2 regions of the Serratia sp. TSO36 genome follow, and region 2 is predicted to be linked to the other one. Evidence: riboswitches for the same ligand, from Rfam matches in the RefSeq annotation. Region 2 holds a riboswitch; the other holds the start of a gene.
The links. Region 2 has a riboswitch for thiamine pyrophosphate ahead of thiM (hydroxyethylthiazole kinase). Riboswitches for the same ligand answer to the same signal wherever they lie in the genome.

Region 1: it holds a riboswitch for thiamine pyrophosphate, as region 2 does, so the genes downstream of both, ACK3CV_RS16350 (TenA family protein) here and thiM (hydroxyethylthiazole kinase) in region 2, are expected to answer to the same signal.

Annotation. Positions count from the first base shown of each region.
Region 1 is NZ_JBJZOU010000016.1:105,684-110,294, reverse strand. It holds gene ACK3CV_RS16365 (ABC transporter substrate-binding protein) at 1-892, opposite strand, end outside; gene ACK3CV_RS16360 (ABC transporter permease) at 928-1,695, opposite strand; gene ACK3CV_RS16355 (ABC transporter ATP-binding protein) at 1,692-2,432, opposite strand; gene ACK3CV_RS16350 (TenA family protein) at 2,429-3,112, opposite strand; TPP riboswitch at 3,175-3,277, opposite strand; gene ACK3CV_RS16345 (LLM class flavin-dependent oxidoreductase) at 3,428-4,450, shown strand; gene ACK3CV_RS16340 (SDR family NAD(P)-dependent oxidoreductase) at 4,464-4,611, shown strand, end outside.
Region 2 is NZ_JBJZOU010000021.1:284,658-289,268, forward strand. It holds gene srlR (glucitol operon DNA-binding transcriptional repressor SrlR) at 1-496, shown strand, start outside; gene gutQ (arabinose-5-phosphate isomerase GutQ) at 489-1,460, shown strand; gene ACK3CV_RS18860 (inhibitor of vertebrate lysozyme family protein) at 1,500-1,958, opposite strand; gene thiD (bifunctional hydroxymethylpyrimidine kinase/phosphomethylpyrimidine kinase) at 2,043-2,843, opposite strand; gene thiM (hydroxyethylthiazole kinase) at 2,843-3,634, opposite strand; TPP riboswitch at 3,670-3,766, opposite strand; gene ACK3CV_RS18875 (GNAT family N-acetyltransferase) at 3,908-4,333, shown strand; gene ACK3CV_RS18880 (methyltransferase) at 4,435-4,611, shown strand, end outside.

The sequences.
Region 1 (4,611 bases), on a different contig from region 2:
TGATCAGCTTGTTGTCGAACAGGAACTGTTCGTAAGCCTGGTAGCGGGCCCGATCCAGCTTGGCCGGATCGCGCGCGAACAGCGGCAGGCTGGCTTGCCACGCCTGTTTGTTCAGCTCGGTATTCAGCTCCGGGTGCGCCTTGGCGAACGCCAGCCAGGTGTCCTGCGGGTGCGCGTGCAGGTAGTCGCTGCCTTGCTTCAGCGCGGCGAGGAACTTGCGGATTTTCGGCTCGTTCACCGCATCGCGGTGGGCGACGATGATCAGCTCGTCGTAGGCCGGCACGCCGTAATCTTCGACGTTGAACACCACCGGCGTCTTGCCCTGCAGCTTCAGCTCCAGCGCTTCGATGTTGCGGTAGCCGCCGATCACCGCATCGACCTGGCCCGCCAGCAGGGCGCTGGTCAGCTGGAAGTTGACGTTGATGAGCTTGATGTCCTGCGGCTTGAGGTGTTCGTGTTCGACCATGGTGGCCAGCGTCGCCTGTTCGATGCCGCTAACCGAGTAACCCACCGTCTTGCCCTTGAGATCCGCCGGCGACGTGATGTTTTTATCCAGCGCGATCACCGTATTCAGCGGCGTGTTGATCAGCGTGCCGACGCGCATCAGCGGCAGGCCCTGATCGGCGAAGAAATGCAGCTGAGGTTGGTAGGTGATGGCGAGGTCGGCCTGTTTGGCGGCCACCAGCCGCGGCGGCAGCGCCGGATCGGACGGCGGCACGATCTTGACGTCCAGCCCTGCGGCCTTGAAGGCGCCGATCTGCTCGGCCACCATAATCGGCGCGTGATCGGGGTTGATGTACCAGTCGAGCACCAGCGTCAGCTTTTCGGCCGCGCCGGCCTGGCCGGTGATGGCGGCGCCGAGCAGCAGCCCGCAAACGGTTTGTTTGATCATGGTCGTTCCTTTATCCCTGGTTATGGTTGCAATCATCAGTCGTTTTCCGGCGCCCAGGCGATCAGGCGCCGCAGCAGCGCATCCACCGCGGCCCACAGCAGCACGGTCATCAGCACCAAAATAAACAGCGCGGCGAAGCAGACGTCGGTCTGCATGCGCGCGTTGGCGTTCAGCATCACGTAGCCCAGCCCTTCGGCCGAGCCGACCCATTCGCCGATGATGGCGCCGATCGGCGCGACGGCGGCGGCCATGCGCAGGCCGGAGCCGAAGGCCGGCAGCGCCGCCATCAGCCGCACGTGCCGCAGCTGCGCCCAGCGCGAAGCGCGCATCGTGCGCGCCAGATCGAGATAGTCGTTGTTGACCCGGCGCAGCCCGTCGAAAAAGGCCGACACCACCGGGAAGAAGATCACCAGCACCGCCATCGCCACCTTGGCGCTCATGCCGAAGCCGAACCACAGCACCAGCAGTGGCGCCAGGGCGAACACCGGTATCGCCTGGCTGGTGAGCACCAGCGGCATCAGCCAGCGCTGCAGGCGCGGCGAGAAGATCATGCACAGCGCCAGCGCCGCGCCGAGCAGCACGCCCAGCGCCAGCCCGCTGACGATCTCCGAAGCGGTGATCAGCGTGTGCCAGGCGAGATAGCCGCGCCCGTCCCACAGCGCCTGCGCCACCGCGCCCGGCGTGGGCAGCAGGAAGGCCGGAATGCCGCTTTGCGCCGCCAGCCACCACAGCAGCAGCAGGCCGACGAACACCGTCAGCCCGCGCCGCAGGCGGGTGAGGCCGCGTTCTTTGGCGATATTCATTGCGCGGCCCTCACCAGCTGTTGCAGCAGCTCGGCCTGGCTTTTCAGCAGGCCGGCGTCATCCGGCGCACGCGGCGGTTGCCCGCTGATGCGGTGGCTATCATCGAGGCCCAGCGGCCAGGGCGACAGCACCAGCAGCCGGTGGCTCAGGCGGCAGGCTTCCATCGGGTCGTGGGTGATCAGCAGCACGGTGTTTTGCGCCAGCAGCTCGGCGGCCAGGCTCTGGATCTCGGCGCGGGTGATGGCGTCCAGCGCCGAAAAGGGTTCATCCATCAGCACGATCGGCTGGCGTTCGTAGAGCGTGCGGGCGATGGCGGCGCGCTGGCGCATGCCGCCGGACAGCGCGGCGGGCAGGCTGCGGCCGTGAGCGGCCAGGCCCACGCGCTCCAGCAGGTGCGCCGCCCACGCCCGATCCGGCGTTTCGCCGCGCAGCCGCGCGCCGAGGGCGACGTTTTCTTCGACGTTCAGCCACGGGTAGAGCAGGTCTTTTTGCCCCATGTAGGCGATGCGCCCGGCGATCGGCAGGCCGTCGCTGCCGGTCACCGTGCCTGAGGTGGCCTGCGCCAGGCCGGCGATGATCTTCAGCAGGCTGGTTTTGCCGGCGCCGCTGGCGCCGAGCAGGGCGACGAAGCTGCCGCCGGCGATGTCGAAGCTCAGCCGGTCGAAGACGATTTGCTGACCGAAACGCAGGCTGAGATCCCGCACCTGGATGCCGGGCGGGAGACGCGGGGTGGTCATGAGGCGTTCAGCCCCATTTGCCAAAATGCCGATTCCAGCTGGGTGGCGGTGGTGAAAATCTGCGCCAGCTCGGTGAAGCGGCCTGGTGCGCCGCGCTGGTGGCCGACGGTTTCCAGCAGCTCGATGGCGGCGCGCACGCCGGCCAGATAGCCCTCGTCGCCGTAGTTGCGGATCCAGGAGGCGTAAGGATTGCCCTCTATTTGGGTGGCGGGATCGTGCAGCAGCCGCAGGCCGATTTCAGCATAGCCGGCCACGCAGGGCAGCAGGCCGGCCAGCAGATCGAGGGCGTCGCCGGCATGGCCGATATCCAGCACGTAGCGGGTATAGTTCATGGTTTCCGCCGCTTCCGGCTGGGAGGCGATCTGCGCTTCGCTTAGCCCCCATTCGGCGCAGTAGGCCACGTGCAGCGGCAGTTCGGCGACGATACCGTTGAGCGAGGCGGTGGCGGCGCGCATCTCCGGCAGGGTGCGCAGCTTGCTGACCAGCAGCGCGTAGGCGCGGGCGAAGTGCAGCAGGAACAGATAGTCCTGGGTCAGGTAGCGGCGAAACGCGCGTTCGGGCAAGGTGCCGGCGGCCAGCTGCTGCAGAAACGGGTGATCGACGTAGTCCTGCCAGTGGCTGCCGGCTTGTTGGCGCAGCCGGCCGTAAAGACCGCTTTCGAACAGGGTGGTGATGGACATGGGACCTCCTTGAGTCAGTGGAGATCCGGGCACGCTGGGGTATGAACAGGCAACGGGTGAGAGCGTTGTTGCCTAACCGTCCCTTCGCTGGCATGACCCAGATCAGGTTCAAAGGGTTCGGCTTGCGCCATCTCAGCCCGTAACAGGACACCCCTCGGAGCTGCTTGTTATACGACATTTGTTTTTTGATTACAATCGCCGGGCGGCGCGGCGGCAATCGGTTCGTTTAGTGCGATCGGGGGCGATTTTGCTGGCGCAGGGCGCGCGGTTTTTGTCACTGTAGGCCGATGATTTTGCCTCTGAGGATGATGCCCGATGAAAAAGATTGGTTTTCTCTCGTTTGGCCACTGGTCGCCTTCCGCCCAGTCCGGCACCCGTTCCGCGGCGGATGCGCTGCTGCAGTCCATCGATCTGGCGGTCGCCGCCGAAGATCTGGGGGCGGACGGCGCCTATTTTCGCGTACACCACTTCGCACGCCAGCTGGGGTCGCCGTTCCCGCTGCTGGCCGCCATCGGCGCCAAAACCCAACGCATCGAGATCGGCACCGGCGTGATCGACATGCGTTATGAAAATCCGCTGTACATGGTGGAAGACGCCGGCGCGGCGGATCTGATCGCCGGCGGGCGGCTGCAGCTTGGCATCAGCCGCGGCTCGCCGGAGCAGGTGATCGACGGCTGGCGCTATTTCGGCTATGCCCCGGCCGACGGCGAGAGCGACGCGGACATGGCTCGCCGCCACACCGAAGTGTTCCTGGAAGCGCTGCGCGGTGAAGGGTTCGCCGAGCCCAATCCTCAGCCGATGTTCCCGAATCCGCCCGGGCTGCTGCGGCCGGAGCCGTTTTCCGCCGGGCTGCGCGACCGCATCTGGTGGGGCGCCGGTTCGAACGCCACCGCCGTCTGGGCGGCGAAGCTGGGCATGAACCTGCAAAGCTCGACGCTCAAGAACGACGAAACCGGTGAACCCTTCCATATCCAGCAGGCCAAGCAGATCCGCGCCTACCGCGCCGCCTGGCAAGAGGCGGGCCATGCGCGCGAGCCGCGGGTTTCCGTCAGCCGCAGCATCTTCGCGCTGGTGGATCAGCGGGATCGCAACTACTTCGGCGGCGGCGGCAAGGAGGGCGATCAACTGGGGTATATCGACGCGCAGACCCGGGCGATCTTCGGCCGCAGCTATGCCGCCGAGCCGGACGAGCTGATCAAGCAGCTGGCGCAGGACGAGGCCATCGCCGAAGCGGATACGCTGCTGCTGACCGTGCCTAACCAGCTGGGCGTGGATTACAACGCCCACGTCATCGAATCGATTTTAACCTATGTCGCGCCGGCGCTCGGCTGGCGCTAAACGGAGGAGTGGCATGTCACGCATTTTCATTACCGGTTCGGTAGACGGGCTGGGCCGCGCCGCCGCGCAAACGCTGTTGGACGAAGGGCATCAGGTGATTTTGCATGCGCGTGAACCCGGCCGTCTGGATGCGGTGCGCGATCTGCTGGATCGCGGTGCGC
Region 2 (4,611 bases):
CTCGCTGATCTTCGATGCCGGCAGCACGGTGCTGCAGATGGTGCCGCACCTGGCGCAGTTCAATAACATCACGGTGATGACCAACAGCCTGACCATCGTCAACGCGCTGGTGGAGCTGGACAACGATCAGACCATCCTGATGCCCGGCGGCACCTACCGCAAAAAATCGGCCTCGTTCCACGGCAGCCTGGCCGAATCGGCGTTTCAGCAGTTCAGCTTCGACAAACTGTTTATCGGCGCGGACGGCGTCGATCTCAACGCCGGCGTCACCACCTTCAACGAAGTGCACAACGTCAGCAAAGCGATGTGCGAAGCCGCCGGCCGCATTATTCTGTTGGTAGACTCCTCGAAATTCGGCCGCAAGAGCCCGAACGTGGTGTGCGAACTCAGCGCCGTCGACACGCTGATCACCGACCGAGACATCAACCCCGATTACCTCGCCGCCCTGCAGGCGAAAGGCATCAATATCCTTCTGGTAGGAGACCCCGATGAGTAACGCCAACGCCCTGCTCACCTTTGCCCGCGAAACGCTGGAGATCGAGCTGACCGAAGCGCAACGCCTGCTGGCGCGCCTGGACGACAACTTCGTCAGCGCCTGCGAACTGCTGCTGAACTGCCGTGGCAAAGCGGTAATTTCCGGCATCGGCAAATCCGGCCATATCGGCAAGAAAATCGCCGCGTCGCTGGCCAGCACCGGCACACCGTCGTTCTTCGTGCACCCGGCGGAGGCGCTGCACGGCGATCTCGGCATGATCGGCGCCGACGACGTGGTGGTGTTCATCTCCTACTCCGGCCGCGCCAAAGAGCTGGATCTGATCCTGCCGCTGCTGGCGGAGAACGGCATTCCGGTAATCGCCGTCACCGGCGGCAAAGAGTCGCCGCTGGCGCAGGCCGCCGCCTGCGTGCTGGATATCGGCGTCGAGCGCGAAGCCTGCCCGATGGGGCTGGCACCGACCTCCAGCGCGGTCAACACCCTGATGATGGGTGATGCTCTGGCGATGGCGCTAATGCGCCAGCGCGGTTTCAACGCGGAAGATTTCGCCCGCTCGCACCCGGGCGGCAGCCTGGGGGCGCGCCTGTTGAACCGCGTGCATCACCTGATGCGCACCGGCGATCGCCTGCCGCGCGTGAGCGAAAGCGCCAACGTGATGGAAGCGATGCTGGAGCTGAGCCGCACCGGGCTCGGGTTAGTGGCGGTCTGCGACGCGCAGCAGCGGGTGGTGGGCGTGTTTACCGACGGCGACCTGCGCCGCTGGCTGGTGAAGGGCAACAGCCTGCAGGATCCGCTCAGCCCGGCAATCACCCGCCCCGGCTATCGGCTGCCGGAGCAGTGGCGCGCCGGCGAGGCGCTGGAGGCGCTGCACGAACAGCACATCAGCGCGGCCCCGGTGGTCGATATGGACGGCGTGCTGGTGGGGGCGCTCAACCTGCACGATCTGCATCAGGCCGGCATCGGCTGATCAACGCCGGGGGCGCCATCATCGGCGCCCCCGGTCAGATCATTTCCAGTCGGGATTGTTCTCGAACTGCTGCTTCAGCAGCGCTTTCATGTCGTCATCCGGCTTGCCGAGCCACTGGTACTTGGCATACTTCTTCGGATGATCGACGGCTTCCGGCCGATCTTCCACTTCCACCCGCACGCCCCAGGCCTGGGATTTGTCCGCGCTGAACGCCACGATCAAAAAGTTGTTGCCGCAGTCGTGCGGTTTGCACAGATTGCCGACCAGATACTCTTTGCCCTTCCAGCTCAGGTTCTGCGCCGGCGTCGAGGTGCCGACGCCCTTGCGCGCCCAGCCCGGCATCCGCGCCTGGCCTTTCACCATGTTTTGCCAGCTGGCCTGATACCCCGGCTGCTGAATCAAATCCGACGTGGTGACGATCTGCTGGGCAAAGCTGCCCGCGCTGAAGCTGAGCAGTGCGCCGAAGAGGGCGCAACGCAGCGCCTGGTGTCCCGTCATAGTCCTTCTCCCTAGGTTAAATCAGGTTTCGCCCGTCAAACCGGGCCTGAACTAGTCAGACCACGGTTGCGGCAAAAAGTTGACTCACCACCAGGCGTGGAAATGATGCACCGGCCCGATGCCGTGCCCCACTTCCAGCGTGTCCGCCTGTTGCAGCGCTTGTTGCAGGTAGTCCTTGGCGGCGGCTACCGTAGCCGCCCAGTCGGCATGGCGCGGGCGCAGCGCCGCCAGCGCGGCCGAGAGCGTGCAACCGGTGCCGTGGGTGTGGCGGGTGGCAACGCGCGGCGCGGTAAAGCGCTGCTCGCCTTCTGCGGTAAACAGCCAGTCCGGGCTCTCGCTTTCGCTCAGGTGGCCGCCCTTCATCAGCACCGCCCGGCAGCCCATCGCCAGCAGCGCCCGCCCCTGCTCGCGCATCTGCGCTTCATCTTCCGCCGGCGCGCACGCCAGCAGCGCCGCCGCTTCCGGCAGGTTCGGCGTAATGATCGACACCAGCGGCAACAGCTCGCGCCGAATAGACGCCACCGCCTCCGGCGCCAGCAACGGATCGCCGCTTTTCGCCAGCATCACGGTGTCCAGCACCACGAATTCCGGCCGGTAATGGCGCAGCCGTTCGGCCACCGCCTGCACGATGTCGGCGTTGGCCAGCATGCCAATCTTGACGCTGTCGATGCGCACGTCGCTGAACACCGAGTCCAGCTGCGCGGCGACGAACGCCGGATCGATGTAATACACCGACTGCACGCCGCGGGTATTCTGCGCCACCAGCGCGGTGATCACCGAGGTGCCGTAGGCGCCGAGCGCCGAGAAAGCCTTCAAATCGGCCTGAATGCCGGCGCCGCCGCTGGGATCGGTGCCGGCGATGGTCAGGGCGTTAATGCGTTTCATCACAGATCCTCCCCGCGCAGCTGATACAGGGCATCGAGGAACGCCGGCGTAAAGCTGCCCGGCCCGCCGGCCTGCCTGGCCGCGAGGCCGCCACAGTGGGACATCACCCGGCAGGCGGTCGCCACGTTGTCCAGGCGATCGCCCGGCAGGGCGCAAAACGCCGCCACCACCGCCGACAGCGCGCAGCCGGTGCCCACCACCCGCGTCATCAGCGGGGAACCGCCTTCGATCGCCCAATCGCGTTGGCCGTCGGTGACGTAATCCACCGCGCCGGTGACCGCTACCACCGCGCCGCTGCGCTGCGCCAGCTCACGCGCGGCGGGCAAGGCCGCCAGCGAATCGTCGCCGCTGTCCACGCCGCGGCCGCTGGCCAGCAACCCGCTGAGCGCCATGATTTCCGAGGCGTTGCCGCGTATCGCCGCCGGTTTCTCGTCCAGCAGCTGTTTGGCGAAGGCGGTGCGGTAGGAGAGCGCGCCGACCGCCACCGGATCCAGCGTCCAGGGCTTGCCGGCCCGATTGGCGGCGGCCACCGCCGCCCGCATCGATTCGGCGCGCAGCGCATTGAGGGTACCGACGTTGATCAGCAGGCCGTCGGCCAGCGCGCTGAACTGCGCCGCCTCTTGCGGCTCCACCACCATCGCCGGGGAGGCGCCGAGCGCCAATAGCACGTTGGCAGTCAGCGATTGCACCACTTCGTTGGTCAGGCAGTGGATCAGCGGAGGCCGCTGTTGGAATTGGGTCAGACAAGCCGCGGCGCGCGCGCCGGGTAGTGCATCAGGTCGAGCGATCATATTCCTCCCAACCGGCGTTCAAGAAGGCGGCGCCGGCTGGGCGGCCGTGACTTCCCTACGCTGGCATTATCCAGATCAGGTAATACGGGTATTTCTCAGCCTTCACGCAGAAGGGCACCCCGAGTCATGAAAATCAATAGGTTGTGATCAACGTTGCGTTAATCCCTGCAGGGGATCATGCCAGCGGCGGCGCGGACAAACAAGCGAATAAATTGCCCGGCGGGCATACGCCGCGCAATGCGCTATAGTGAGCACAAACCACCGGGAGATGCCATGCAGATAAGACCCTACCAAGAGACCGATCGCCCCTTCCTGCGCACGCTGTACCTGGCGTCGCGCAAAGCGGCGTTCGGCTGGCGCGATACCTCAAACTATCAGTTGGAAGATTTCGACGGCGCGACGCTGGGCGAAGCGATTTGGGTGGCGGAAGACGGCGGCGTGCTGCTGGGATTCGTCTCCGTCTACCGCGAAGACAACTTCATTCATAACCTGTATGTCGATCCCCATCAGCCGCCGCGCGGCGTCGGCAGTGCGCTGCTGCAGGCGGCGGAAGCTACCTTCACCGCCACCGGCTCGCTGAAATGCCTGGTGAAGAATGAAAAGGCGCTGGCGTTCTACCGCAAACACGGCTGGCGCATCATCTCTACCGGCAACGACGGCGAAGAAGATTATTACCTGCTGCATTCGCCGGCCCGCTAACGCCGCCTTTCCCGTCACAGAACCCATTAATGATAATGGATTTCATTATCACTTAAGCATACCCTTCCTTGTCTCTCTCAATGAACTTGGCAAGGAAGGTTATGCAACACCAAACGGATACTCGCTTCCCCGATGCCGCGGCGGCGGACTACGATCGCCGTATTCTGACCCTGGTGCCCGGCTATCACTTTGCCCAGGCGCTGCTGACGGCGACGCTCGCGCAAACGCTGCCGAATGACGCCACGCTGTTGCTGGCCGGCTGCGGCACCGGCAGCGAA